2 regions of the Mesorhizobium sp. B1-1-6 genome follow, and region 1 is predicted to be linked to the other one. Evidence: predicted binding sites of a transcription regulator. Region 1 holds the regulator's gene; the other holds the start of a gene.
The links. Region 1 encodes PhoB, which activates phosphate uptake and scavenging genes when phosphate is short. Its sites were predicted from a motif close to TGTCATNNANCTGTCAT; they were not measured.
Positions count from the first base shown of each region.

Region 2: the regulator PhoB is predicted to act here: its motif matches at 7,535-7,551, upstream of phnF (phosphonate metabolism transcriptional regulator PhnF).

Region 1 covers NZ_VFWR01000022.1:22,500-36,993, forward strand. The annotation lists gene pstC (phosphate ABC transporter permease subunit PstC) at 1-780, shown strand, start outside; gene pstA (phosphate ABC transporter permease PstA) at 784-1,635, shown strand; gene pstB (phosphate ABC transporter ATP-binding protein PstB) at 1,632-2,435, shown strand; gene phoU (phosphate signaling complex protein PhoU) at 2,461-3,168, shown strand; gene phoB (phosphate regulon transcriptional regulator PhoB) at 3,188-3,877, shown strand; gene FJ979_RS29880 (ROK family protein) at 3,885-5,126, opposite strand; gene xylF (D-xylose ABC transporter substrate-binding protein) at 5,386-6,426, shown strand; gene FJ979_RS29890 (sugar ABC transporter permease) at 6,568-7,920, shown strand; gene FJ979_RS29895 (ATP-binding cassette domain-containing protein) at 7,936-8,736, shown strand; gene FJ979_RS29900 (CHASE domain-containing protein) at 8,873-10,495, shown strand; gene FJ979_RS29905 (YMGG-like glycine zipper-containing protein) at 10,698-10,943, opposite strand; gene FJ979_RS32735 (hypothetical protein) at 11,125-11,295, opposite strand; gene FJ979_RS29910 (PAS domain-containing sensor histidine kinase) at 11,425-12,459, opposite strand; gene FJ979_RS29915 (DUF1328 domain-containing protein) at 12,637-12,801, opposite strand; gene FJ979_RS29920 (response regulator) at 12,988-13,782, opposite strand; gene FJ979_RS29925 (NepR family anti-sigma factor) at 14,002-14,205, shown strand; gene FJ979_RS29930 (RNA polymerase sigma factor) at 14,209-14,494, shown strand, end outside.
Region 2 covers NZ_VFWR01000013.1:186,479-200,972, forward strand. The annotation lists gene phnD (phosphonate ABC transporter substrate-binding protein) at 40-948, opposite strand; gene phnC (phosphonate ABC transporter ATP-binding protein) at 1,040-1,888, opposite strand; gene FJ979_RS24870 (DapH/DapD/GlmU-related protein) at 2,150-2,767, opposite strand; gene phnL (phosphonate C-P lyase system protein PhnL) at 2,764-3,471, opposite strand; gene phnK (phosphonate C-P lyase system protein PhnK) at 3,536-4,312, opposite strand; gene FJ979_RS24885 (alpha-D-ribose 1-methylphosphonate 5-phosphate C-P-lyase PhnJ) at 4,309-5,274, opposite strand; gene FJ979_RS24890 (carbon-phosphorus lyase complex subunit PhnI) at 5,271-6,383, opposite strand; gene phnH (phosphonate C-P lyase system protein PhnH) at 6,385-6,996, opposite strand; gene phnG (phosphonate C-P lyase system protein PhnG) at 6,996-7,457, opposite strand; gene phnF (phosphonate metabolism transcriptional regulator PhnF) at 7,573-8,322, shown strand; gene FJ979_RS24910 (zinc-binding alcohol dehydrogenase family protein) at 8,446-9,465, opposite strand; gene FJ979_RS24915 (ABC transporter permease) at 9,527-10,495, opposite strand; gene FJ979_RS24920 (sugar ABC transporter ATP-binding protein) at 10,492-12,045, opposite strand; gene FJ979_RS24925 (ABC transporter substrate-binding protein) at 12,108-13,103, opposite strand; gene FJ979_RS24930 (aldo/keto reductase) at 13,432-14,430, opposite strand.

The DNA of each region.
Region 1 (14,494 bases):
ACCGAATCGTGGAACCCGGTTACCGAGAATTTCGGGGCGCTGGCCCCGATCTACGGAACCATCGTCACCGCCGCCATCGCTATCCTGATCGCCGTTCCCATCGGCATCGGCATCGCCATCTTCCTTACCGAACTCTGCCCGCGGCCACTCCGGCGCCCCATCGGCATCGCCGTCGAGCTGCTTGCCGGCATACCCTCAATCATCTACGGCATCTGGGGCCTGTTCGTGTTCGCGCCGTTCCTGCAGACGACGGTGCAGCCCTTCATCATCAAGCTTTTCCACGACGTGCCGGGACTCTCCAGCCTGTTTGCCGGCCCGCCCTACGGCATCGGCCTTCTGACCTCGGCGATGATCCTTGCCATCATGGTCCTGCCCTTCATCACCTCGATCACCAAGGATGTCTTCGACACGGTGCCGGCGGTGCTGAAGGAATCGGCCTACGGCATCGGCTGCACGACCTGGGAGGTCACGCGCCGCGTCGTCATCCCCTATACCCGCGTCGGCATCATGGGCGGCGTCATGCTCGGCCTCGGCCGCGCGCTCGGCGAAACCATGGCGGTAACCTTCGTCATCGGCAACGCCCACCGCATCAGCGGCTCGCTGTTCGCGCCCGGCACGACGATCTCGGCGACCATCGCCAACGAGTTCACCGAAGCCGACGGCGATCTCTATACGTCTTCGCTGGTGGCGCTCGGCCTGATCCTGTTCGTCATCACTTTCCTGATCCTTGCCCTTGCGCGCTACATGCTGCTGCGCATGGACAGCCGCACGGGAGCCTGACCGATGTCGACGGCCACATCGCTTCACAATCGACGCAAGCGCAGGAATGCCGTGATGATGACGCTATGCGTCACGGCGGCGGGCATCGGCCTGGCCTGGCTGGCGCTCATCCTCGGCGCACTGCTCTATAAGGGCCTGTCGGGTGTTTCGCTCTCTGTGTTCACCGAAATGACACCGCCGCCCGGCGATGCCGGCGGCCTGCTCAATGCCATCTACGGCAGTATCATGATGACAGTCATCGCCGTCATCGTCGGCACGCCGATCGGTGTCCTCGCTGGGACCTACATGGCCGAATATGGCCGCTTCTCGCGCCTCACCACCGTCGTGCGCTTCATCAACGACATCCTGCTGTCGGCACCCTCGATCATCGTCGGCCTGTTCGTCTACGAGCTGCTGGTGCGGCCGATGGGACATTTCTCGGCGATCGCCGGTGCCGTCGCACTGGCCATCCTGGTCATCCCGGTCGTCGTTCGCACCACCGAGGACATGCTCAACCTGGTGCCGAACGCCTTGCGCGAGGCCGGCGCCGCGATCGGCGCGCCGCGCTGGGTGGTCATCCGCTCGGTCGCCTACCGTGCGGCGCTGTCGGGCATCGTCACAGGCATATTGCTGGCCATCGCCCGCATTTCCGGCGAGACGGCGCCGCTGCTCTTCACGGCGCTCAACAACCAGTTCTGGTCGAGTAATCTCAATGCGCCGATGGCCAGCCTGCCCGTCACCATCTTCCAGTTCGCTCTCAGCCCCTACGAGGAATGGCAGCAGCTGGCGTGGACCGGCGCACTCATAATCACCCTTACGGTTCTCGGGCTGAGCATCTTCGCCCGCAGCCTTACCGGACGCAGAGAGGACAGATGAAACCGATGTTGTCCACCGAGTTGAATACGCCCGAAGTCGCGGTCGAGAAAGCCAAGATCGAGGTCAAGGGCCTCAATTTCTACTATGGCCAGTCGAAGGCGCTGAAGGATATCAGCCTGTCGCTGCCCGAGCGCAGCGTCACCGCCTTCATCGGGCCTTCGGGCTGCGGGAAGTCGACGCTGCTGCGCGTCTTCAACCGCATCTACGAGCTCTACCCGAGGCAGAGCGCCGAGGGCCAGGTGCTGCTCGACGGCCAGAATATCCTCGACCGCTCGCAGGACCTCAACCTGCTCAGGACCAAGATCGGCATGGTGTTCCAGAAGCCGACGCCGTTCCCGATGTCGATCTACGAGAACATCGCCTTCGGCGTCAGGCTCTATGAGAAGCTCAGCAAGGCGGAGATGGACGGCCGTGTCGAGCAGGCGCTGAAGCGCGCGGCACTGTGGAGCGAGGTCAAGGACAAGCTCAACGCCAGCGGCCTCAGCCTTTCGGGCGGCCAGCAGCAGCGCCTCTGCATCGCCCGCACGGTGGCGGTGAAGCCGGAGGTCATCCTGCTCGACGAGCCTGCCTCGGCGCTCGATCCGCTGTCGACCGCCAAGATCGAGGAGCTGATCGATGAGCTGCAGGCCGACTATACGATCGTCATCGTCACCCACAACATGCAGCAGGCGGCGCGCGTGTCGAAGCAGACCGCGTTCATGTATCTGGGCGAGTTGGTCGAGTTCGACCGCACCGAGAAGATCTTCACATCGCCCCGCGAGAAGCGCACGCAGGACTATATCACCGGCCGCTTCGGCTGATCCCAGGCATACGAGGACCAAGATCATGGCCGAACACACAGTCGCAGCCTTTGACGAAGATCTCGGACAGATCAGCAGGCTGATCCGCGACATGGGCGATCTCGCCTCATCGATGGTCGGCGGCGCCACCAAGGCGCTCCTGAATTCCGACAACGCGCTCGCCCAGCGCGTCGTCTCCGACGACGCCATCATGGACGCGCGCCAGCGCGAACTCGACGACCGCGCCATCACCCTGATCGCCAAGCGGCAGCCCATGGCGGACGATCTGCGCCATGTCGTCGGCTCGATCCGCATGGCGGGCGATCTCGAACGCATCGGCGATCTCGCCAAGAACATCGCCAAGCGCGTCGGCACCGTCGGCCTTGCCGCCACGCCGCGCGACCTGTCGCACTCCATCGACGCCATGGCGCAGCTTGTGCTGATCCAGGTCCAAGGCGTGATCGAGGAGTATGCGGCGCGCGATGCCGCGGCACTTGCCAAGCTGCGCGCCGACGATGAACGCATCGACGTCAAATACACGTCGGTCTTCCGCGAGCTGCTGACCTACATGATGGAGGATCCGCGCAACATCACCGCCTGCACGCATCTTTTGTTCTGCGCCAAGAATCTCGAGCGCATCGGCGATCACGTGACCAACATTGCCGAAAATGCCTATTATGTGCTGACCGGCACGCAATTGCCCGCCAATCGCCCGAAGCAGGACGAGACGGCGATGTCGGCGCCAGCGGCTTGACGGCAGGGGTGACCAGTCGATGATCGCGCCACGCATCATGGTGGTGGAGGACGAGGAGCCGCTGGGTGTGCTGCTCCGTTACAATCTGGAATCGGAGGGTTATCAGGTAGAGGTGGTGACGCGCGGCGACGAAGCCGAGATCCGCTTGCAGGAGAATGTCCCTGACCTTCTTGTGCTCGACTGGATGGTGCCGGCGGTGTCCGGCATCGAGCTCTGCCGCCGTCTCCGCATGCGGCCCGATACCGAGCGGCTGCCGATCATCATGCTGACGGCGCGCGGCGAGGAAAGCGACCGGGTGCGCGGTCTCTCCACCGGCGCCGACGACTATCTGGTCAAGCCGTTCTCAACGCCGGAATTCATGGCACGCGTCAAGGCGCTGCTGCGCCGCGCCAAGCCCGAAGTTCTGTCCAGCGTGCTCAAGGTCGGCGACATCGTGCTCGACCGTGAATCGCACCGGGTCTACCGCAAGAAAAGCGAGATCCGGCTCGGGCCGACCGAGTTCCGCCTGCTCGAATTCATGATGCGACATCCCGGCCGCGTGTTCTCGCGCAGCCAACTGCTCGACAATGTCTGGGGCGAAACGATCTATATCGACGAGCGCACCGTGGACGTGCATGTCGGCCGGCTGCGCAAGGCGGTCAACAATGGCCGCATGCCTGACGTGATCCGCACCATTCGGGGCGCGGGGTATGCGATTCGCGAAGACTAGGGATATGTCACGCAACGTTCTCGCCCACGCCTGATTTCGCCTGTGCCCCCGGCGCGAAAATCTCCTGGTCGACGAAGGTCAGCGCGCGCATGGCGCAGCCCTCGCGGATCAGTGGCAGTTCGTTCGGCTCGGTGTCGAAGGAAATCGATTTCGAGTGCTGGCCGCCGGCGGTCTGGGCAATCGCCTCGCGCAGAGCCGGCTCGATCAGGTCGAAGGCGGCGGCGCTGACGCCGACCATGGCGACCGGCGCCGGATCGATCAGCGCGAACAGGCTGCCAAGGCCGTAACCCAGCGCCTCGCCGGCCTTGCGGTAGGCTTCGCGCTCCGGCCCGTCCTTTTCGCGCGCCGAGGCCGCCAGGGTGCGCATGTCGGCGTCGCTGACGTCGACAGGCTCGGTGTCCTCGCCAAGCTGCCTCGCGTTGCGCCAGATGGCATAGTTGCCGGCATAGGCCTCGACGCAGCCGCGCCGCCCGCAGCGGCAGAGCGCCCCGCCGGGGCGATGGATCATGTGGCCGAACTCGCCTCCGGATGAATGGGTGCCGGTGAACAGTTCACCCTTCAGCACCAAGCCCATGCCGATGCCGTGCGACAAAAGTATGGCGATGAAGTCGTCGCGGTAGCGCTGGGGATCGCGCCAGCGCAGCGCCACCGCCATCATGTTGCAATCGTTCTCCATGGTGGCGGGAATGCCGAACTCGGCCTCCAGTATGTCGGCGAAGGCGATGTCGGTCTGCGGCGTGATCGGCGACCACAGCATGGCGCGCGCATCCGTGTCGGTGATGCCCTGGATCGCCAGCGCGATACGGGCGATGCTGCCGACGTCGAGGTCGGGATCCTCGAACCGCCGCCTGACGATGGCCACGCATTCGCCGATCAGCGCCTCGCGCGACAGGGTCAGCGTGTCCAGCCGGCGCTGCTCCTCAGATATCACCTGGCCGGCATAGTCGATGACTGCGACGGAGAGGAAATTCAGCGACAGCACAACGGTCATCACCGCCGCGGCTTCAGGGTTGAGGCTGAGGCCGACCTGCGGCCGACCGCGTTTCAGCGCACCGGCCTCGCTCGGCTTGCTCTGCGCCAGGATGCCTTCGCCAATCAGGTCGGAGGAGATCGCCGATATGGTGGAATGGCTGAGCCCGGTGGTCGCGGCAATCTCGGTGCGCGAGGGCTGCCCGGCACGGCGCACGGCCGCGATCACCATCGCCCGGTTGCGTCGGCGCAAATCGTCGTGGCGGATTCCGACCGACATGTTTCTCGCATCCTCCCCGTCGCCGCGTTCTCTCCCCAGGATCCCGACGACCGTCAAATACTGGCAGAACCGGCCTTGGCTGTCATTATTTATTCCGGAGCTCGAAAAAAATTCACGAGGACATCAAAATACATCAGAATCGACGTTGACAGCGTTCCGACGATGGACCAGTGTTTTTTCGAGGCTCGAAAAAATAGAGCCTTTGTGCCGGCCTACGGGCCTGTTTGGTCGCGCCATACGCGGCGCAGGGAGGATTAAGATGAAGAAATTCACAGCCGCCATCCTGGCGGGTGTCGCCATGTCGCTGACGCTCGCGTCGATCGCGCAGGCGAAGGACAAGGTCATCGGCGTTTCCTGGTCGAACTTCCAGGAAGAGCGCTGGAAGACCGACGAGGCCGCCATGAAGAAGGCGATCGAAGCCGCCGGCGACAAGTATATTTCCGCCGACGCCCAGTCCAATCCCGGCAAGCAGCTCACCGACGTCGAGAGCCTGATCTCCCAGGGCGCCAATTCGCTGATCATCCTGGCGCAGGACGCCTCCGCCATCGGCCCGGCGGTGCAGAAGGCGCTCGACGAAGGCATTCCGGTCGTCGGCTATGACCGCCTGATCGAGAACAAGGACGTCTTCTATCTGACCTTCGACAACAAGGAAGTCGGCCGCATGCAGGCCCGCGAAGTGTTCAAGGTGAAGCCGGAAGGCAACTACGTCTTCATCAAGGGCTCGGGTGCCGATCCGAATGCCGATTTCCTGTTCTCGGGCTCCATGGAAGTGCTCAAGGACGCCATCGACAGCGGCAAGATCAAGAATGTCGGCGAAGCCTATACGGATGGCTGGCTGCCGGCCAACGCGCAGAAGAACATGGAGCAGTTCCTGACCGCCAACGACAACAAGGTCGACGCGGTGGTCGCGGCCAATGACGGCACTGCCGGCGGCGTCGTCGCGGCGCTGACGGCTCAAGGCCTGGCCGGTACCGTTCCGGTCTCGGGCCAGGACGGCGACCACGCGGCGCTGAACCGCATCGCGCTCGGCACGCAGACCGTGTCGGTGTGGAAGGACGCGCGTGAACTCGGCAAGAATGCCGCCGAGATCGCCTCGCAGCTGGCCGACGGCAAGAAGATGACCGACATCGCCGGCGTCAAGGACTTCACCACACCCGGCGGGAACACCGTCAAATCGCTGTTCCTCACCCCGGTTGCGATCACCAAGGACAATCTCAACGTCGTCATCGACGCCGGCTGGATCAAGAAAGACGAGGTCTGTGCCGGCGTCGCGGCGGGCAGCGTCGCGGCCTGCAACTGATCTTCCATTTCATGCGATGAACGCCGCGGCTGCCAAGCCGCGGCGTTTTTTCAAGAAGATTTGTTTTTCCGCCCCGGGCGGGTAACTTCTAGGTTGGCTTCCGGCATCCGCATCGGATGGGCAGGCCGGTGGGAGAAAATCATGACCGATACGACGTCCAACCCGCAGGCCGACACCGCGCGTGCGTCGGAACTCGGCGCCGTCGCCCGGTTCCTGAAGGCGACCGAGATCGACACGCGCATGCTCGGCATGATCGGCGCGCTGCTGCTGATCTGGATCGGGTTGCATGTCCTGTCCAGCCTGCGTCTCGGCGTCAATCCGCTCGATTTCGACAGCCGTACCTTCCTCACGCCCCGCAATCTGTGGAACCTGTCGGTGCAGACCTCGGCCGTCGCCATCATGGCCTGCGGCATGGTGCTGGTCATCGTCATGCGCAATATCGATCTGTCCGTCGGTTCCGCCGAAGGGTTGATCGGCATGGTCATGGGTTTCGCCCAGGTGCATTTCCTGGTGCGGATGGTCGGTCTCGAGCTCGGCAATCCATGGATCTGGGTGCTCGCGCTGGTCATCGGCCTGGTGCTCGGCCTTTTGATCGGCGCCTTCCAGGGCTTCGTCATCGCCTATCTCGAAGTGCCGGCCTTCATCGTGACGCTGGGCGGGCTTCTGGTCTGGCGCGGTGCGGCATGGTGGGTTACCAGCGGCCAGACGGTGGCGCCGCTCAACGCGACGTTCCAGCTGATGGGCGGCGGCCCGGCCGGATCGATCGGCGCGACCTGGAGCTGGGTGGTCGGCATCGCCGCCTGCCTTGCGGTGGTGCTTGCGCTGTTCAACGGGCGGGTACAGCGCAAGCGCTTCCGTTTCCCGCTGCGTCCGATCTGGGCCGAGACGCTGATCGGCGTGGTCACCTGCGCCGTCATCATGGGCGCGGTTTGGCTGGCCAATTCCTATCCATGGCCTGTCGGCATCGTGAACAGATATGCAGCCGCCAACAACATAACCGTGCCCGAGGGCGGCCTGTTCATCGCCCACGGCATCGCCATACCGGTGCTGATGGCCATCGCCGTCGGGCTGGTCATGACCTTCATCACCAAACGCACCCGTTTTGGTCGCTATGTCTTTGCCATTGGCGGCAATCCGGAAGCAGCCAACCTCGCCGGCATCAATACGCGCTGGATCACGATGAAAGTGTTCATGATCATGGGCGTGCTGGCCACGATCGCCGCCGCGATCTCGTCGGCCCGGCAGAACTCGGCCACCAACGTGCTCGGAACGCTCGATGAATTGCTGGTGATCGCGGCGGCCGTCATCGGCGGCACGTCGCTCGCCGGCGGTTCGGGAACGATCATCGGCGCCATGCTGGGCGCGCTTCTGATGCAGTCGCTGCAATCCGGCATGGTGCTGCTCGGCGTCGACTCGCCTCTGCAGAGCATCGTCGTCGGCGCCGTGCTGGTCATCGCGGTGTGGCTCGACACCGTCTATCGCAAACGCGTTTGAGGGAGGAGGACAATCATGGCTGACAGGATCGCTCCCGCCGGCAACCCGCTGGTCGACATGCACAACATCTCAATCGCGTTCGGCGGCATTCGCGCCGTCGACGATGCCTCGATCGATCTTTTCCCCGGCGAGGTCGTGGCCCTGCTCGGCCATAACGGCGCCGGCAAGTCGACACTGATCAAGATCCTGTCGGGCGCCTACAAGCGTGACGCGGGCCAAATCTTCGTCAACGGCGAAGAGGCTTCGATCTCCAACCCGCGCGATGCCAAGAAATACGGCATCGAGACGATCTACCAGACCCTGGCGCTCGCCGACAATGTCGACGCCGCCGCCAACCTGTTCCTCGGCCGCGAGCTGAGGACCGCCTGGGGCACGCTCGATGATGTCGCCATGGAGGCCGAGGCGCGCAAGGTGATGGGCAGGCTCAATCCCCGCTTCCAGCGCTTCAAGGAGCCGGTGATCAAGCTGTCGGGCGGACAGCGGCAGTCGGTGGCGATCGCACGCGCGATCCTGTTCAACGCCCGCATCCTGATCATGGACGAGCCGACGGCAGCACTTGGACCGCAGGAAACGGCCCAGGTCGGGGAACTGGTCAGGCAGCTCAAGTCCGACGGCATCGGCATCTTCCTGATCAGCCATGACATTCACGACGTATTCGAACTGGCCGACCGGGTGTGCGTCATGAAAAACGGCCAGGTCGTCGGCACTGCCCGCACCACCGATGTGACCCAGGACGAGGTGCTGGGCATGATCATCCTGGGCAAATGTCCGCCTGGCGCCATTCCCGGACCAGGCGCGTTGAAGATCGCCGCCTGAAGCCTGCTGGCCTGAGCCCGTTACCGATCTGCCGATCAGGTGATATGCCAGCCGGCGGGATGGCTTGGCCTTGCCATTGTGTTGACCGGGCGACTTGCCCATAAAGGGCTCACATGCTGATAGGCCGCATTGTCCGTTGAAGAAGCTTTTTCCAATCGTCGCTTTCGTTGCCGTTGCGCTGATCAGCATGACAATGGCGGGGTTCGCCTATTTCGCGACGCAAGAGGCGGCTCGCATCAAGTTCGACGCGACCGCGGACGATGCGCTCAACCGTATCGAGAGCCGGATCGACCTGCAGCTGTCGCTGCTGCGCTCGTCGCAAGCCTTGTTCGACGCCCGCAATGGCGACATCTCGCAGAGCGAGTTCAAAGCGTTCTTCAATGCCCTCAATGTCGATACCAATTTCGCCGGCCTGCGCGGCATCGGCTTTCTCCGGCTGGTGAAAGCAGGCGACGAGGCAACGGTCGAACGCGACATGCTGCATGACCAGGGCGTCAGGCGTGCGATCTATCCGGATACGACGCAGCCATGGCGCACGCCCGTTGTGCTGTTCGAGCCGCTCGATCCGTCCAACAAGGCCAGCATCGGCTATGACATGTTCACCGAGCCCGTGCGGCGCGCGGCAATCGAGAAGGCAATGGCAGATGACCAGCAGCACGCGAGCGGGCTGGTGCAACTCGGCCAGGACACGGGTGCAGCACAGACCTTCACCGGCTTTCTCGTCTTCGTGCGGCTCAACGTCGAGACCGCACCTGATGCCATAAACGCATCGCGATCCTCGACGGTAGGCTTTCTCTACGCGGCCTTCCGGGCCAGGGAGTTGTTCCAGATCGCGCTCAGCCGCGCGCCGCTGCTGCCGGTCAACACCGAAATCTACGATGGCGGCGTCGATCCGGATCATTTGCTGTTCCGGTCGGAGACGCCGCCCGTGTCGGGCTTTGGCGACAGGCTGTTGGTCACCCGCAAGATCAGCGTGGCGGGCCGTCCGTGGACCGTGCAGTTCAGGCCGACAAGCGCCTTCTCGCAGCCATCGTCGCGGGCCATCCCAGTCATGCTCGGCCTGTTCGGGTTGCTGCTGGCCGGCGCCATCGCGCTTGTCGCGCGCTATCAGGAGCGAGCCTACGAGGCAGCATCGCTGCTGCATGAGACGACGGAAAAGAGCCTGCTCGAAAAGGATTTGATGCTGCAGGAGATGAAGCATCGCATCAAGAATTCGATCACGCGAGTGCTGGCGATCGCGCGCCAGACCGCGTCACGTGCCAGCGACGTCAATGAGTTCTCGGCATCTTTCTCGGCCCGGCTACAGGCAATGGCCGCGTCCCAGGACATGCTGACGCGCTCGCGCTGGCAGAAGGCGGATCTCGGCGATCTCCTGCGCATCGAGCTTGGCCAAGTGTTCGGAAAGGAGCTGCCGGAAGAGCTTTTGTCCGGGCCGGAGGTGCTGCTTGACGAAACCACGACGCAGGCACTGGGCCTCACCTTCCACGAACTGGCAACGAATGCGCTGAAATATGGCGAGGCCGGCAATACGGTCGGCGCCCTCAGGATCGAATGGTCGGTCGAAGGGCGCGGGCGTGACCGGGTCTTGGCTCTGAGCTGGCAGGAAACCGGGCAGAAGAAGGTCGACGCCCCGGCCACGACCGGCTTCGGCACCAAATTGATCGACCTCAATGTCACGCGTGAGCTGCGTGGCACGATCCACCGCGATTATCGCGATGACGGATTGAATGTGGAAATCAGGATTCCGCTGCCGGCGTGAATGCCATCGGGCCTTGGCGGAATCGCTCCAGGCTTCCCGCGGCGGCCAATAAATTGCCGCACCGCTGCCGGGTTCGCGAATGAGCCCGACAGCGGCGATTCAAGTTGCTCGGAGCGGTTCAGCGTCTGATAGATCGCCGATCCGCTCCTTGCTCGCAATTCCGGCGGGAAAACCGCTCCGCGCTTTTCCCGCCCGAATTGCCTTAGTTGCAGCGAGCCGTGTAGATGCGACCCCGATGATCGCGATACTGGCAGTATCCATTGCGCAGGTTGCGGACCAGCAGGCCGGAGCCGGCACCGACGGCCGCGCCGATCAGCGCGCCCTTGCCGCCGCCGACCAAGCCGCCCACGCCGGCGCCGATCAAGCCGCCGCCGACGACATCCTGCTCGGTCGAGGTACAGCCGCTGACGGCGACCACGGCAGCCATGGCAATAAGAATTTTCCGCATAGGGTCACTCCTCACTTCGTGTCCTCACTTTAATAAGCTCCAGCCGTCACTTAGCATGAAAAAACGACCTTTGCTGCTCCAATTTATTGTTGGTGAAGAGAGTCTTTTTCTGGGCGCAGCTTTCCGATGCCTCGGCCGCCGAAAACCCGAGCGATGTGCGCGCGCGAACGTGGGGGCGGGATCAGGCCAGCTGGGACAGGGCGATCAGGACAATTGCCGCGGCCAACGCCGGAGCGACGATGGGCAGGATGCCATGAGCAACCGGCGATGCTGTGGATGTCTCGGGATCCTGGATTTCGCCCATCGAAATGCGAGCGGCATGCTCGAGTCTGTTGATATCGGCGACCGTCAAGGCGCTCCTCCCCACTATGCTGCGGCAAAGCCCTCGAAAGCATGCTCGTCGGCTCGGCAGTTCCATCGGTATCTGGCAAAAACAGCATCTGCTTCTATGGTGAACAGCCGGTTAAAAAATGGCGGTCGCCTACTCCGTCTCGAAATTGCCGTGCGGAACAACGAGATGGTATTCGAGGCGACCATCCGCGATCTCGAGGCGCGCCGTTCCGTTCAGGGAAGAGGGCACTACGCGTTCCAGTGCGACGCTGCCGAAGCGCTTTTTGCCCTCTTGGTTGCTGTCGGTTCCTATGGTTTCGGCCCAGGTCAGCGACAGGGCAATGCCGCCATCGGCGGCGGTGTCGAGGACGGCGGTCACTTCGACGAAGCCCTCCGGCCGCGACAGGGCGCCATAGCTGACCGAGTTGACGGCCAGTTCATGCATCGCAAGGCCGATATGCAGCGCGGCGTTGGGGTTGAGGTAAGGATTTGCGCCGCGGAAGCGAAGGCTGTGCGACGCGTCCGTCCCGTAGCGGCCGACCTGACCGGCGACGAGTTCGCGAAGGGCAGCACCGCGCCAGTTGGAGGAGGTTACCAAATCCTGGGAGGAGGCCAGCGACTGGAGCCGGCCGCGAAAGCGGGTCAGGAAATCGCCGATGCTGTCGGAATAGCGCCCCGTCTGGGTGGCGATGCTCTGGATGATTGCCAGCAAATTCTTCGAGCGGTGCGTGACTTCGCGCAACAGCGTCGTCAGCGTCTGTTCGCGGCGTCGCTGCTCGGTCGTCTCGACCATGGTGGTGACGACACCTTGCACGTCGCCGGCCTCGCCATGGTCGGCGTCGATCCAGACCTGAAACCAGCGCATGCCGTCCTCCATCGGGACGCCGATCTCGAGGCGCTGCGGATCGCCGCTTGCGACGACGTTGCGCTTGGCAGCGCCAATGCGGTCGGCCTGTGCCGGCGGCAGGATGCCGTCGCCCTCGCTGCTGTCGGCGGCCCAGGGCGCACGCATGTTCCGCGCCCAGACCGTTTTCATGTCGCGGTCCTGGTAGAGGACGGAAATGCCGGCATTGTGCAGTGCGTGGAGAAGCGCCCGGCCAAGTTGCATGCCGCTTTCGGCGGGATGCAGGGCGATGACCTCGTCGCCCCGCTCGTTCTTCTTGGTATCTCGAGCCCTGGAACGCATCCGACCTGTTCACCCAACTCAGGCTGAACGGCTCACCGTCCAATGGGTTCCAAGGCAGGTTTTACGGGAACCAGACGCCCAAAAGCGGTCCGCCGGGCGGCGTCCTTGTGGGACACCACCCGGCGGTGGCTGGAAACCGTTTGAGGGGTGCGGCTTCCAGTGTTCGCCTGATAACTCTCAGGCCCGTCTGAACAGGCCGGCGAGAAGCGAAATGATGAGGAAAGCGAGAAAGATGAAGAACAATATCTGCGCTATCCCGGCAGATGTACCGGCAATGCCGCCGAAACCAAGCGCGCCGGCGATGATTGCCACGACAAGAAATACGAGCGCCCAGTAAAGCATGGTTCCATCTCCTTCCAACTATGTGAGAAAAACGTGGGTGGATGCGGTTTGTTCCACTTTTTGCCGAAAAAGACGATCCCCCCGCGCGCCACCGTGGCGCGCAAAAGCAAGGCGCGGCCAGCGGAACCTTCCGGCTGGTCGCGCCCTGCTTTTGCGCGCGTTTGCGGCGACTTCAGTTGCGCATCGCTATGCGGCTGCTTTCGCCTGCCGGTCGAAGAACAGAGCCTGGCTGATCAACGCCTTGACCATGTCCGGGTTGAACGGCTTCGTCACCAGGAAAGCCGGTTCGGGCCGCTCGCCGGTCAGGAGACGCTCGGGAAAGGCGGTGATGAAGATCACCGGCACGGAAGTCGACGACAGAATCTCGTTCACCGCCTCGATGCCCGAGCTGCCGTCGGCGAGTTGGATGTCCGCGAGCACCATCTTCGGCCGCGTCTTGCCGAACATCGTCACCGCTTCGGCATGGGTGCGGGCGGTGCCGACGACCCGATGGCCCAGGCTCTCGACCATCTCCTCTATATCCATGGCGATGAGCGGTTCATCCTCGATGATCAGCACGTCGGTCGCCACCTGGCGGGAAATCTCGTTGCTCGCCTGGGCAAGCAGTTCTGAGAATTCCTGTTCGCCGACGCCAAGAATTTCGGCCGCCTCATCCTCGCTGAAACCCTCGACGGCCACCAGAAGGAAGGCCTGGCGGGGAAGCGGCGCGATCGCATTGAGATTGGCCGCGGCGCGCTGTTCCCATGCCGATTGCGCCTGTTCTTGTGGAACGCGGATGGCGACGGACGTGAACAGTTTGGCGAAGACCTTGTACAGCGCGATTCGGTCGCTGGATGCCTCGGGAAAAATGTCGACATCGGCGATGATGGCCTCGAGCATCGCGGCAACCAGCGCGTCGCCGCTCTCCTGCGATCCCGATACGGCACGCGAGAAGCGGCGCAGGAACGGCAGGTGCGGAGCGATGGTGGCGGATAAACTCATGACGGACGTCTCCCTCAGATGACGTGATTGACTAAAAATGCAGGTCAAGCCCCATTGCAAGCCCCAACGACACAAACGCGGGCTTTCGCAAAAAGTTCCGGCCCCGGGAACTAATACGCCTGAACGGCGTTTGAATTGGGGATGGGCAACCAGACGAGGATGCCGCTTGTGTTGTGTTGAGTTATGTTGAGCGGCTATGGGGCTGGATTAAAGGGCGAAATGAAGGAAATGACGAAAGATGTCTTGACTGGCGCCTCAATCAGGCGCCGGAACGGCGTGGGCGACCCGCTCGGGCCGAATTCCGAAATCGGACGCAAACTCAAGCAGTATTACGACGAGCTGGTCTCCGACGATGTGCCGGATCGTTTCGCGCAGTTGCTCAGCCAACTGGAGCGGGCCGAGCCCGCACAGAAAAAGGACTGAGGCATGGCAACGGTCTCACAAGGCTTCAAGACCGATCTGCTTGGGGCAATACCGAGCTTGCGTGCCTTCGCAGTGTCACTGACGCAGAATGCCGACAAGGCCGACGACCTGGTGCAGGAAACGCTGGTCAAGGCCTGGGACAAGCATGAGAGCTTTCAGCCCGGTACCAACCTGAAGGCATGGCTCTTCACCATCCTGCGCAACGAGTTCTATTCGCAGATGCGCAAACGCGGCCGCGAGGTGCAGGACAGCGACGGCATCATGACAGCCAGGCTTGCGGTGCATCCCG
Region 2 (14,494 bases), on a different contig from region 1:
GCGGCGTTTTCTCGACGCCGCCCTTCCTGACTTCTGCCTTTAGCCGCCGATGGCTGCCTTACGGGCTTCGACGATGACGTTATAGAAATCCGCCTTCACCGGAACGTAGCCGGTAAAATCACCGCCTTCGACGCCTTCGAAGCAGGCCTTGTCCTTCTTGGGCAGGTCGGTGAAGAAGGCCGCCAGCTTGGCCGTCATCTCGTCGCCGAGCGCCGTGCGCACGACCAGCGGACCGTTCGGGATCAGGCCCGAGCGCCAGACCTCGACGAAGTCGTTGGGGTCGACGGCGCCCTTGGCGACTTCCTTGTGGAAGGTGCCGGAGGTGTAGCCGTCCTTGAAGTCGCCGATGCCGGAGGAATCGTCCACGGCCACGTCGACCTTGCCGTCTCGCACGGCGAGCACATTGTTCTCATGGCCGCCATTGAACTGGGTCGAGGCGAAGAAGGTCTCGTTCGACGCGCCCGTGTCCTTCGGAATCTGCGTCAGCGGGATCAGGTAGCCGGAGGTCGAATCCGGATCGGCGTAACCGAGCTTCTTGCCCTTGGCCGACTTGATGTCGGTGATGCCGGAGGACTTCAGCGCCAGGCCGATCGAATAGTAGCCGGTCGCGCCGTCGGTCTGCTGGGTGGTGAGGATCGGGGTTACCGCCTTGGGATCCTTGAGGACGACGCTGGCATAGCCGGAAGCGCCGAGTTCGGCAAAGTCGAGCGTGCCGCCGAGCAGGCCCTGGATGACGCCGTCATAGTCGGCGGCCGGGAACAGCGAGACCTTCTCGAAGCCGAATTCAGCCTTCAGGTGATCGGCCAGGCACTGGTAGTTGCGCAGCCGGTCGGTTTCGTTCTCGCCGCCGAGGATGCCGACGCGGAATTCCTTCATATCGGCGGCATGCGCCGCGCCGGTGGCCATTGCAAGCACCGAAACGGCGCTGAAAACCATTTTCCTGAACATCTGATTTCTCTCCTGTAGGTTCCGGCCCCGCGCCGGCGGCGTTGGTGATTTTGACGGGTGCCCTGACGCGGGCTGGCGATCCAGGTCGCTCTCAGTAACCCGGGAATGCGGGTTCGAGCGGTCCGGCGGATGCGGCGATCTTTTGCTTGAAGGCAACGCTGGTCGAGGTGATGGCCTCGGATATCTCGCCGCCATTGCTGTCGGCGCCATAGACGAGACGGACGGCCTCGCGGTTAAGCTCCTCCGGCGGCCCGTCGAACACGACCTTGCCCGCGGCCATGCCGATGATGCGGTTGCAATAGGTGCGGGCGGTGTCCAGCGTGTGCAGGTTGGTGACCACGGTGATGCCCTCGCGCAAATTGATGTCCTGCAGCGAATCCATCACCACCTTGGCATTGAGCGGGTCGAGCGAAGCGATCGGTTCGTCGGCCAGGATCACCCGGGGCTGCTGCATCATGGCGCGGGCAATGGCGACACGCTGCTGCTGGCCGCCCGACAAGGTGCCGGCGGGCTGCAGCGCGGTACGGGCGATGTCGAGCCGCTCGAGGGCCGCGACCGCCTGCGCACATTCGGTTCGCGAGAACATGCCGAAAAGGTTCGACAGGGTCGGACGATGGTTCAGCCGGCCGAGCAGCACATTGGTCAGCACGTCGAGGCGCGGCACAAGGTTGAATTGCTGGAAGATCATGGCGCAGTCGCGCTGCCAGCGCCTGAGCGGCGAACCGCGCAATTGCGAGACCTCGGCTCCGTCGAAGAAAATCGATCCATGGCTGGGATCGATGAGGCGGTTGATCATACGCAGAAGGGTCGACTTGCCGGCGCCGGAACGGCCGATGACGCCGACCATCTGACCCTGCGGGATCGAGATGCTGACATCGTTAACGGCGGTGTTCTTGCCAAATCGTCGGGTGACGCCGCGGATTTCGAGCGTGGCTGACATGGTGCGTTCCCGTCCAGTCGCGGTTGAAGGTCCTGTTGACCCTCGCTAGCGCAGCGCCATGAACCTGCGGTGTCGGATTGATGTCAGTTTTGTTACCACCCACAGCCGTGTCGTGCGCGATCAGGCCAGGACCAATCAGTTCCTCGAAGTGCTTCCATGTCCCTGAAGCTGCGGAAGGCAGGCGGCTCGAGAAGACAGCCCCCTGCCCGAACTCTGTGTAAGGGATGCGAATAGTGAGCAGCCCTATTCCATTCACCACCGTCATCCACCGTATTTTTCCAGGAAAGCTTCGGCCTCGAGCTGACGGAAATCGTCGAGTGCGGCGCGCAGCCTCGCATGGTCCCAATCCCACCAGGCAAGCGCCTGGTAGCGCTCGGCGGTGCGGCGGTCGAAGCGCTCGCGGATCGGCTTTGCCGGCACGCCGGCGACGATGGTGTAGGGAGCGACATCCTTCGATACCACCGCTCCGGCGCCGACGGCGGCGCCGGAGCCGACGGTGATGCCGGGCAGGACTGTCGAGCCATGGCCAAGCCATGTGTCGTGGCCGATTGTGACGCGCCTGGCGCGGCGCTCAGCGAAAAATTCGCTCTCGTGTTCGGCATCGTCCCAATAGTCCGATGCGCGGTAGGTGAAATGGTGCAGCGTCGGCCGCCGGGTCGGGTGGTTGGTGGCGTTGATGCGCACGCTTGCCGCGATGTTGGAGAATTTGCCGATCGTCGCACACCAGACGGCGCAGTCCTGCATCATGTAGGAATAGTCGCCGAGTTCGCTTTCCGAAACCCGACAGCGGTCGGCGATTTCGGTCCACCGGCCAAGCGTCGAATTCTCCACGTCCGCCGTCGGGTGGACCAGCGGCGTCTCCGACAATTTCCTGCTCATGCGGCGAGCTTTCCCGGGGCGAAGGCGGTGACGTCGATGATGCGGTCGGCCACCGCTTCGCGCACATCATGGTCGTGGAAGATGCCGAGCAGGGCGACGCCTGCCGCCTTCTTGGCGGCGATGAGTTCGATCACCACATCGCGGTTCCTTGCGTCGAGCGAAGCGGTCGGCTCGTCGAGCAGCAGGATCGGGTGCCCGGTGATGAAGCCACGCGCGATGTTGACGCGCTGCTGCTCGCCGCCGGAGAAGGTCGCCGGCGGCAATGCCCAGAGTTTTTCCGGCAGGTTAAGCTGCGCCAGCAGGGCGCGCGCCTTGCTTCTTGCTGCTTCGCGATCCTCACCGCGCTCTACGAGCGGCTCAGCGACGACGTCGAGCGCCGATACGCGGGGCACGGTGCGCAGGAACTGGCTGACATAGCCGATGGTCTGGCGGCGCACGGCAAGCACGGTGCGCGGGCTGGCGCTGGCAAGGTCGATCAGCCCGTCTTCGTGCGTGACGATGATCTGGCCTTCGTCGACGGCGTAATTGCCGTAGAGCATCTTCAGGATCGAGCTCTTGCCGGCCCCGGACGGGCCGCCGAGCACGGTGCATTCACCGGCGCGGATCGAGAAGGAGACACCGGCGACGACAGGCAGTTTGATGCCGTCGCGCAGATGCATGGTGAAGCTCTTGGCGAGATCGGAGACAACGAGAGGCGTCGGCATCAGAAGGTACTCCAATCGTTATTCGTTTGCGGGCAGGACAGAGGGGGGTGACTTGGCGCCATCGTCAAACCTGCAGAATCGAGGAAACAAGCAATTGCGTGTACGGCGCGCGCGGGTCGTCGAGCACACGGTCGGTGAGGCCGCTTTCGACGACGCGGCCGTCTTTCATCACCATCATGCGCTGGGACAAAAGCCGCGCCACCGCGAGGTCGTGGGTGACGACGATGGCGGCGAGGCCGAGATCGGTGACGAGGCCGCGCAAGAGATCGAGCAGGCGCGCCTGCACCGAGACGTCGAGGCCGCCTGTCGGTTCATCCATGAACACCAGCCGCGGGCCGGTGACGAGGTTGCGGGCAATCTGCAGGCGCTGGCGCATGCCGCCGGAAAAGGCGCGCGGCTCGTCGTCGATGCGGTCTTCCTCGATCTCGACGCGCGACAGCCAGTCAACGGCGGTGGCGCGGATCTTGCCGTAGTGGCGGTCGCCCACCGCCATCAGCCGCTCGCCGACATTGGCGCCGGCCGACACCGTCATGCGCAAGCCGTCGGCCGGATTCTGGTGGACAAAGCCCCAGTCGGTGCGCATCAGGAAGCGGCGTTCGGCCTCGCTCATGCGGTAGAGTTCGCGGAACTGGCCGTCACGCATGCGGTAGCTGGCGGTGCCGGAGGAGGGCAGCAGCCGCGTCGACAGGCAGTTGAGCAATGTCGTCTTGCCGGAGCCGGATTCGCCCACGACAGCCAGGACTTCGCCCGGCCACAGATCGAAGGTGACGTTGTCGCAGCCGACGCGCGAGCCGTAGAATTTGGAGAGCGCCGAAACGCGCAGCAAGGGTTCGTCGGTCATTGTATCTCCTTACCCTCCCCCTTGTGGAGAGGGTCGGCGCGCAGCGCCGGGGTGGGGGCTGCCGATGGGTCGCTACCGCCACCTTCGGCGCGACCTCCCCACAAGGGGGAGGGAGGCGTGCTGCGCCGCTTCTCGCAATGATCGGTGTCCGAGCAGACGAACATGTGGCCGCCGTGATCGTCGAGGATGACCTCATCGAGATAGACGTTCTCGGCGCCGCACAACGCGCAGGGCTGGTCGAAGGTCTGCACCTCGAACGGATGATCCTCGAAGTCGAGGCTGACCACATCAGTGAAGGGCGGCAGCGCGTAGATGCGCTTCTCGCGGCCGGCGCCGAACAGCTGCAAAGCCGGCGAGCGGTGCATCTTGGGATTGTCGAATTTCGGCGTCGGAGACGGGTCCATCACATAGCGGCCCTCGACCTTCACCGGATAGGCATAGGTGGTGGCGATGCGGCCGTGCTTGGCGATGTCCTCATAGAGCTTCACATGCATGAGGCCGTATTCCTCCAGCGCATGCATTTTGCGCGTTTCGGTCTCGCGTGGCTCGAGAAAGCGCAGGGGCTCGGGGATCGGTACCTGGTAGACCAGCACCTGGCCTGCGGCGAGTGGATATTCGGGAATGCGGTGGCGGGTCTGGATGATGCTGGCGCTGGCGGTATCGGTCGTAACCGCCACATTGGCGACCTTCTTGAAAAAGGCGCGGATCGAGACCGCATTGGTGGTGTCGTCGGCGCCCTGGTCGATGACCTTCAGCACATCGTCGGGGCCGATGATCGAAGCGGTAACCTGGACGCCGCCGGTGCCCCAGCCATAGGGCATCGGCATTTCGCGCGAGGCGAACGGCACCTGATAGCCGGGAATGGCGATGCCCTTGAGGATCGCGCGGCGGATCATCCGCTTGGTCTGTTCGTCGAGATAAGCGAAGTTGTAGCTGGCGATGTCGGTCGGTTGCGCGCTCATTCCGCGGCCTCTTTCTTCTCTTCAATCTTGCCGGGATTTTCGCGGGCGTCGTACTCGGCGCGCATGCGGCGCACGAGGTCGAGTTCGGCCTGGAAGTCGACATAATGCGGCAGCTTCAGATGTTCGACGAAGCCGGTCGCCTGGACGTTGTCGGAGTGCGAGATGACGAATTCCTCGTCCTGGGCGGCGGCGACAATGTCCTCGCCGAGTTCGCTTGCACGAAGAGCGCGGTCGCAGAGTGCCATGGCCATCGCCTTGCGCTCGCTCTGGCCGAAGACCAGCCCGTAGCCGCGTGTGAATTGCGGTGGCGCCTTGGCCGAGCCCTTGAACTGATTGACCATCTGGCATTCGGTAACGCGCGCGGTACCGAGCGGCACCGCGAAAGGCAGTTCGGGCACGTCGAGCTCCAGCTCGACCTCGCCGATGCGGATCTCGCCGACGAAGGGATGGTTGCGGGCATAGCCGCGCTGCGTGGAATAGCCGAGCGCCAGCAGGAAGCCCTCGTCGCCGCGCGACAGCGCCTGCAGGCGGATGTCGCGAGCCATCGGGAACTCCAGCGGCTCGCGGGTGATGTCGCCGGGGACATGGTCCTGCGGCATGTCTCCGTCCGGCTCGATCAGCCCATCGCGAGCGAGGATCGCCGAGACGCGCGGCATTGCCTGCGCTTCCGTCTCGCGCCGCAAGGGCGCGGCGACATCGGCGCCGGCGGCAAGCTCGGGATCGAGCAGCCGGTGCGTGTAGTCGAAGGTGGGCCCAAGCAACTGGCCGCCGGGCAGGTCCTTGTAGGTCGCCGAAACGCGGCGTTCGACCAGCATGGTGGCGGTGTCGATGGCATTTGTATAGCCAAAGCGCGGCAGCGTGGTGCGGTAGGCCCGCACTAGGAAGATCGCCTCGATCATGTCGCCGCGCGCCTGCACGATAGCGAGTGCGGCGAGTTCGCGATCGTAAAGCGAGCCTTCGCTCATCACCCGGTCGACGCCGAGCGCCAGCTGTTCGACGATCTGGTCGAGGCGCAGTGCCGGTACCGAGCGGTCACCGCGCCGACGGTCGGCGAGCAGGCTGTGGGCGTTGGCGATTGCAGCTTCGCCGCCTTTTACCGCGACATACATGCTAGGCCTCCGTCGTCTTGATGCGTGTCGTACGCGGCAGGCAGGCGAGGCTGTCATGTGCCGCCAGGATGATGTCGACGCCGCGCGGAAAGCGGTTGATGTTCTGCTTCCACTGCTCGATGAAATGACGCGGCATGCGGGCCGGCGCGATCGTCGCCGTCTTCTCGATGCCAGGACCTTCGAGCAGCAGCGGCGTGCCTGACGTGAGATCGCCGACCTGCAGGATCAATGTGGTCGAGCGGTCGGGATAGTCCTGCGTGCCTTGCGAGAAACCGTCGAGCGCCATCATCTCGGCCGGCGAGGCCACAAAGGCGAAATGCGCGTCGGCCGGGGTGTTGGCCAGCGGCGCACCGCTGTGAAAGCCGAGCCAGGACATGACCGCTGCCGAGGCATGCAGGGCCGGGTCGAGCCAGAGCGGCGTGTCATTGTCGCACAATGCCAGCGCAACCGCGCCCGATGTCGCCGAAAGCGGCGCCGGCGGGCGGGCCAGGGCCGGCAAGGGGTGCACGCTGCCCGGCCGCGCCATTGCGTCCATGACGGCGCGAAACACCGTCTGGGCGTTGAACACCGGATCGGCGAACCCGCCCTCGATCGATTGCGCTGCGATATCCATCAATCTTCTCCGCGAACCATGGTGAAGAAATCCACCTTCGTTGCCGCCGTTTCGGCGCGGCGCCTTTCTCGTGCCGTGGTCAAGGCAGCCCGCAGCGGCGCGAGAAGGCCCGTTTCGACCGCCTCTCGGTGGGCGGGGTCCTGCCACAGCGCGTCGGCGATGGCCGCCAGCTTCGCCTTCTGCTTGTCGCGGCCGAGCGCATAGCAATGGCCGACCTGTCCGGACGGCAGGCGCACTGTGGCGCGGGTCACGGTGGCCTCGCCGACATTGAACGGCGCGCCGCCGCCGCCGATGCGGCCGCGCATGGTAACCAGGCCGGTCTCGGGACCGCGCAGCAGTTCGACCTCGGCAGGCAGGCCGGATTCGTTCCAGAGGCGAACGATGTCGTCGCCGCTGGACTGCGCCAGGGTTGCCATGGCCGCCTTGCGTTCGGCCTGGTCGCGCGCTTCCTGTCCTCGCATGAGCAACATCCTTGCTTCTAATTTGTCTATTGATATAGACAACCATACGAATTATACCCATTACCTAACGCGAGTCCATGACGGGTGCGTGACAGGGCCGGCCAGGGGCGAAACCGTGAACGGAAAACACGTGGCTGACGGTATCGAGCGGCGCAGCGGCGTCTCGTTGTGGCGCCAGATCGCCGACCGAATCCTGCAATCGATCGCTGCCGGCGATTTTGCCGAGAATGCCGCGCTGCCGCCGGAGGTGGCGCTGGCCGAGCGCTATGGCGTCAACCGTCACACGGTGCGCAGCGCCATCGCGGCGCTCGTGCAAGACGGGGTACTGCGGGCCGAGCAGGGGCGCGGCACTTTCGTGCTGTCGCGCAAGCGGCTGTCCTATCCGATCGGCGCGCGCACGCGATTTTCAACCGGCTTGCAGGGCCAGGCGTCGGAGCGGCATATCGTGCTGCTGGCCTCATCGGTCGAGCCCGCCAGCCGGCGCGTCGCCGAAGCCCTGGGCGTTGCCAGGGGATCGGATGTGATTCGCCTGGAGACGCGCGGCGAGGCCGATGGGAAGCCGGTGTCGCGCGCTTCCGGCTGGTTCGACGCCAGGCGCTTCGCCGGCATCGATGTGGCCATGGCCGAGACCGGGTCGATCACCGCATCGCTCAAGCGTTTCGGCATAGACGATTATCTCAGGCAATCGACGGTGCTGTCGGCGCGTCACGCCGATGCTTCCGACCTTGCCGACCTCGATCTGCAGCCGGGCGGCATCGTGCTGGTCACGGTGGCCGTCAACATGACGCCGGACGGCCGGCCGATCCAATTCGCCGAGGCGCGCTTCCCGGCGGAGCGGGTGGAGCTGAAACTGTCGGCGCTGTAGGCGTGTCGGCCTAACGCTGGAATCAGACCAGCCCGGTCGCGCGCACTTGTCAGCGGCTTGGCGTTTGGGGGTCGCCCTGCGCGGGGGTGTGGTCAATTCGGGCCGGGTTCACGGCCTGCCATGTTATGCCCCTACCTCGATCACGGCCTTGATCAGCCCGGATTTCTCATGCGCCCAGCGGGCGAGGTCACGTGGCGTGTCGGCAAGCGTGGTGCGGTGGGTGACGAGCTTGGCCAGCGGCACCGCGCCATCGCGGATCGAAGCGGCGACGTGGTCAAAGTCGGCCCTCAAGGCATTGCGGCTGCCGACAAGCGTCATCTCGCGCTTGTGGAACTCGGGGTCGGAAAAGGCGATGTCGTCCTTTACGACGCTGACCAGCACCAATGTCCCGCCATGCGCGACATGAGCGAAGGCCGACTGCACCGAGGCGGTGTTCCCGGTGGCGTCGAAGACCACGTCGAAGCCTTCGCCTGATGTCGCTTCGCTGACCAGATCGGATGCCGCGCCGCGCGACCCGTCGAGGGTCTTGAAGCCGAGTTCATTGGCGGCGAAGCCGAGCCTTTCGCTGCTCATGTCGAGCAGCGTCACGTCGAGCCCGGCGATGCGGGCGAAGATGGCGGTGCCGAGCCCGATCGGTCCGGCGCCGATGACGAGCGTCCGTGCGCCGGGATCGGCACGCGAGCGCCGCACCGCATGGGCGCCGATGGCCAGGAATTCGACGGCCGCGGCATCGGCCAACGACAGGCCGTTGGCTGGATAGAGGTTTTGTTCCGGGATAAGGATCTGTTCGCACATGGCGCCGTCGCGATGCACGCCGAGCACTTCGATCCGGACACAGCAATTGGGTTTACCGTGCCGGCAGGCGATGCATTTGCCGCACGCCAGATAGGGATTGATGATGACCGGCTCGCCCGTGGCAAGACCAACGCCTTCGCCCGCCTCGACGATGGTCCCCGACACTTCATGGCCCATGATGCGGGGGTAGGCGAGGAAGGGATGCTTGCCCTCGAAGATGTGGTAGTCGGTGCCGCAGATGCCGACATGGCTGACCGCCACCAGCGCCCAGCCGGGAGGCGGCGAGCCAGCCGCGGGACGGTCTTCCACGACAAGGTCGCCGGGCGAACGGCAGACAACGGCTTTCATGCTTCAATCCAGTCGGTTCATGGAATCGTCGGCCGATTTTCGACCCGGCCGGCGATCGATTTTACTTGCCACCTCGGCGGCGCAGGCCGTCGAAGTAGACGATGACGATGATCAACATGCCGGTGATGACGCGCTGCCAGAACGTGTTGACGTTGAGCAGGTTGGCGCCGTTGTTGATGGTGGAGAGGATGAACGAGCCGATCAGCGGCCCGTGCACCGAACCGATAGCGCCGAACAACGACGTGCCGCCGATCACCGACGAGGCGATGGCTTGCAGCTCGTAGGTGTCGCCCTGCGTCGGATTGCCGATGCCGATGCGGGACGCGAGCAGCACGCCGACGAAAGCCGCGCACAGGCCGGACAGCACATAGGCCATGTAGATCGTGCGCGGCACGTTGACGCCGGAGAGGCGCGCGGCTTCCGCGTTCGAGCCGACGGAGAAGAGATAGCGTCCCCATCGCGTGTGGTGCAGGAAGACGTAGGAGGGCAGGGCAACCACGATTACCATCCAGAACAGATAGGGGATCCCCAGCAGCGAGCCGCGCGAAAACGCCTGGAACGCGTCGCTGTTGATCGATATCGAATTGCCATTGGTCATCAGGAGACCGATGCCGCGCAGCGAGGTCATGGTCGCCAGCGTGATGATGAAGGGCGGCAGGCCCATCCTGACGATGCCGAAACCGTGGAACAGGCCGATGGCGACCCCCACCAGCAGCGTCGCCAGAACCGCGATCCAGACCGGCCAGCCGGCATTGATCAGCAGCGCGACGATGACGGTGGCGAAGCCGACGATGGCGCCGACGGAAAGGTCGATGCCGCCGGTGATGATGACGAAGGTCTGGCCGACGGCCAGGATGGCGATCAGAGAACCCTGGCGCAGCAGGTTGGTGATATTGAGCGCCGAAGCGAAGGACGGCGTGGCGACCGCCAGGATGACCCACATCAGAAGCAGCAGGCCAAGCAGCGTCAGCCCGAACAGGGCATTGTAGTTGCGCTTCGGCTTTTCGGCAGGGATCGCCTCGGTGCTCATGTCTGTCCTCCCGTCTTTTCTTGTTTCTCGGCCAGGGCCTGGCCCAGAATGTCCTCGTGATCGGCGGTGCGGAAACCATGCGTGGCCACCAGCTTGCCGCGCCTGAACACATGCAGCGTGTCAGCCAGTTCGTAGACCTCAGGCAGATAGGACGAGATCAGGATGATGCCCGCGCCCTTGGACAACAGCACACTGAACAGCCGGTAGATCTCGGCCTTGGTGCCTACATCGACGCCGACCGTCGGCTCGTCGAAGATGAACAGTTTGGCGCCGTGCGCCAGCCACTTGCCGATGACGATCTTCTGCTGGTTGCCGCCCGACAGGCTGGAGGCCAGCGCGCCGCGCGTCGGCGTCTTGATCCTGAGGTCGGCGATCTGCCGGTCCGCCTCGGCCTTCTCCTGCGCAGACGAGATCAGCAGATTTTTCGATATGCGCTTGTAGATCGGCAGGTTGAGATTCAATGCAACCGGCAGGTTGAGGCACAGGCCCTGGTCGCGGCGGCTTTCCGGTGCCAGCGCCATGCCGAGCTTGATGGCGTCGTGCTCGGAGTTGACCTGCACCTCCTTGCCTTCCCACAACACCTGGCCGGCCGATTTGCGGTGGCGGCCGTAGAGGGTGGTGACGAATTCGCTGCGGCCGGCTCCGATCAGGCCGTAGAGCCCGACGATCTCGCCCGCGCGCACCGACAGAGAGACATTCTCGAAACCCTTGCCGGACAGGTTCCGCGCCTCGGCGATGACGGCGCCCGGCGTGAAATGCTCCTTGTGATAGATCTGCTCGATCGAGCGGTTGATCATCAGCTTGACCAGCTCCGGCTCATTGGTCTCGGCGATGTTGCGGGTGCCGACCAGCGTGCCGTCACGCAGCACCGAGACGCGGTCGGCGAGCTCGAACACCTCCTCCATGCGATGGCTGATGTAGATGATGGTGACGCCTTCACCCTTCAGGCGGCGGATCAGCGTGAACAGCTGGTCGGCCTCTTTGCGGGTGAGGTAGGCGGTCGGCTCGTCGAAAATCAGGAATTTGGTGCCGCGCACGGTGGCTCGGGCGGCGGCGATCAGCTGCTGCTGGCCGATGGTGAGATCGCCGAGCACGACATGCGCCGGCAGGTCGAAGCCGAGACCGTCGATGATCTTCTGCGCTTCCCTGACCATGGCTCGTTGCTGGAGGATGCCGAAGCGCGAGTTCTCCTCGCCGAGGAACATGTTGGCGGCGACGGTCAGGTGGCGGCAGAGCACGACTTCCTGGTGCACGGCGTTGATGCCGAGCGCCATGGCTTCGTGCGGCGTCGCCAGGGCAGCCGGCTTGCCTTCCCACACAACCTCTCCGGAGGTGCGCGGGATGACGCCGGTCAGAAGTTTGATCAGGGTCGATTTGCCGGCACCGTTCTCGCCGACGATGGCGTGGATCTCTCCCGCCTTGAAGGCCAGGGTCACAGGCTTCAGCGCATGCGTGCCGGGATACCGCTTTTCCAGACCCTGCAGCTCGAGGATCGTCCTGCCGGGCTCCAGCACGGGGGCCGGATGCAGTTCCTGCGCGGTCGACGTCATGGCAATCCTCCCTGTTGTTTCCGGGGCGCAGAGGCCCCGGAAACAGTTGCGCGTGCCGATGCTCAGTTGAGCTTCGGGTTGAGCAGCGCGTCGATCTTGGGATCCTTCATGTTGGCCTTGGTGACCAGGTTGGCGCCGGTGTCGACATTGGTCTCGACCTTTTCGCCCTTGGAGGCGGCAAGCGCGGTCTTGATGCCGTCATAGCCCATCCGGTAGGGATCCTGGACGACGAGGGCGGAAATGACGCCGTCGTTGAGGAACTTGATCAGCTTCTCGTCGCTGTCGAAGCCAACCAGCGCCAGCTTGCCGCCGAGGCTGTTTTCGGCGACAGCCTGCCCGACGCCCTGCGCCATGATCAGGTTGGAAGCGAAAATACCCTTGAGGTTCGGATTGGCGGTGATCAGGTCGGTGGCGATGTTGAGGCCGGTGGTGGCCTGGCCGTCGGCATATTTGTCGGCGACCAGCTTCAGGCCCGGATATTTCGCCTTGAGCTGCTCGATGAAGCCCTGCTTGCGCTGTTCGAGCGAGCCGGCACCAGGCGTGTTGGTGATCAGGGCAACGTCGCCCTCGATCTTGCCGCCATTGGCTTCGCCGATGGCCGCTGCGAGGCCGTCAGCGGCAACGCGGCCGCCCTGGACGTTGTCGGTGGTCAGGAAGGAGGTGAAGGCCTTGGAGTCGGCGCCGGAATCGATGCCGATAACCTTGACCTTGGCTGCGGCTTCGTCGATCGGCTTGCCGAGCGCCTTGAACTCGGTCGGCGAGATGACGATCGCCGCCGGATTGCTGGCAACGGCGTTTTCGAGGATCGAGATCTGGCCGTTGACGTCAGTTTCTGCCTGGGCGCCGAGCTCCGGCACGTTGACGCCGAGATCCTTGCCGGCCTTGCGGGCCCCGGCCAGAACGATCTGCCAGTAGAAGGACGTGGTGTCCTTGACGATGATCGGAATGGTCACGTCCGCCGCCGAAACCGGCGCCGAGTGCATGACGCCGGCAAGCATCGACGCGGCCGCCAGCGCCATGACTGCGCGGCGATTGAGAATGCTGGTCACGAATTTCATGGAATTCCTCCCTAGGTCGCCCGGTGAACGATACGGAAGCTCGGTTTGGATAGGCGTAGCCAAACAGAACTTTATCAATAAAAAACAGTTGCAGCATTTTGATAGTGCATCGATCCGGTCGATGCAAGCGGTGTTTATGCCATCCTCGGGACACGGCGGTCATGACCGCACTGGCGCCTTGCTCTCTGCCCGACGCTTCCCGTTTCGCGTGACTAACGTATGGAATATTAATTCCATAAATTAGTCAATATAGAATGCCCGTTCCTTCTCCGGTTCGCGGGATCGTGAAGCCCCGCGATCGCACCTTCACCCGGGCGGGCCGGCGGCTTCATGCCAATTCCTGCACCACGGTGTAGGGGCGGTACCTGGCGTAGTCCGCCTGAGGCACGTCGACATCGAGCAGTTCGAGATTGCGGGTCAGGTTCGCCAGCTTGGCGGTGCCGGTCAGCACGGTGGCGACCGAGGATTCCTGGAGGGGGAACTGGAACGCGGCGGCAGCGAGCGGGTAACCACCTTCGGCGGCGATCCGCTCCATCGCGCCGACGCGGTCGAGCACGTCACCGCTGGCGGGCTTGTAGTCGAAATGGGCGCCCTGCACCGGTCCGGTCGCCAATATGCCGGAGTTGAACACACCGCCGATGACCAGCGAAGTCTGTCGGGCGCGGCAGAGCGGCAAAAGTTCGGCTTCGGCGCTGCGATCGAGCAAGGAATAGCGGCTGGCGAGCAGGATACAATCGAGCGGCGCGCGACGCATCACGTCGAGACATATCCGGACTTCGTTGACGCCGAGCCCGTAGGCGGAAATGACGCCGGAGTTTTTCAGTTCTTCGAGCGCCTTGAGCCCACCGTCCATCAACTGGCGAAAGTGCATTTTGGTCTTCTCGACGCCATGCGTGTACACGCCGATGTCGTGCACAAACAGGATGTCTATCCTGTTTAGACCAAGCCGCGCATAGCTGAAGTCGACCGAGCGCATGATGCCGTCATAGGAATAGTCGTAGTCGAGCGCGAAGGGCAGCGGATCGACATAGGAGTGATCGGGAACCTGATCCTCCGGAACGGGCCGGAACAGGCGCCCGACCTTGGTCGACAGCACATAGGAATCGCGCGGCTTATAGCGCAGGAAGTCGCCGAAACGCCGCTCCGACAGGCCGAAACCATAGAAGGGCGCGGTGTCGAAATAGCGCAGGCCCGCCTCCCACGCGCCTTGCAACGTTTCCATCGCCGCCTCGCGCGAACAGGCGCGGTAGAGCCCGCCGATCGCGGCACCGCCGAAGCTTACTTCGGTGACCTCGAGCGCCGTCTGGCCGATGCGGCGTTTTTCCATGCACAACCTCCCCGTTGCCCGCCATTATCCGGCGCGGCAGATTCCAAGACCTCAAGCCGCAGCA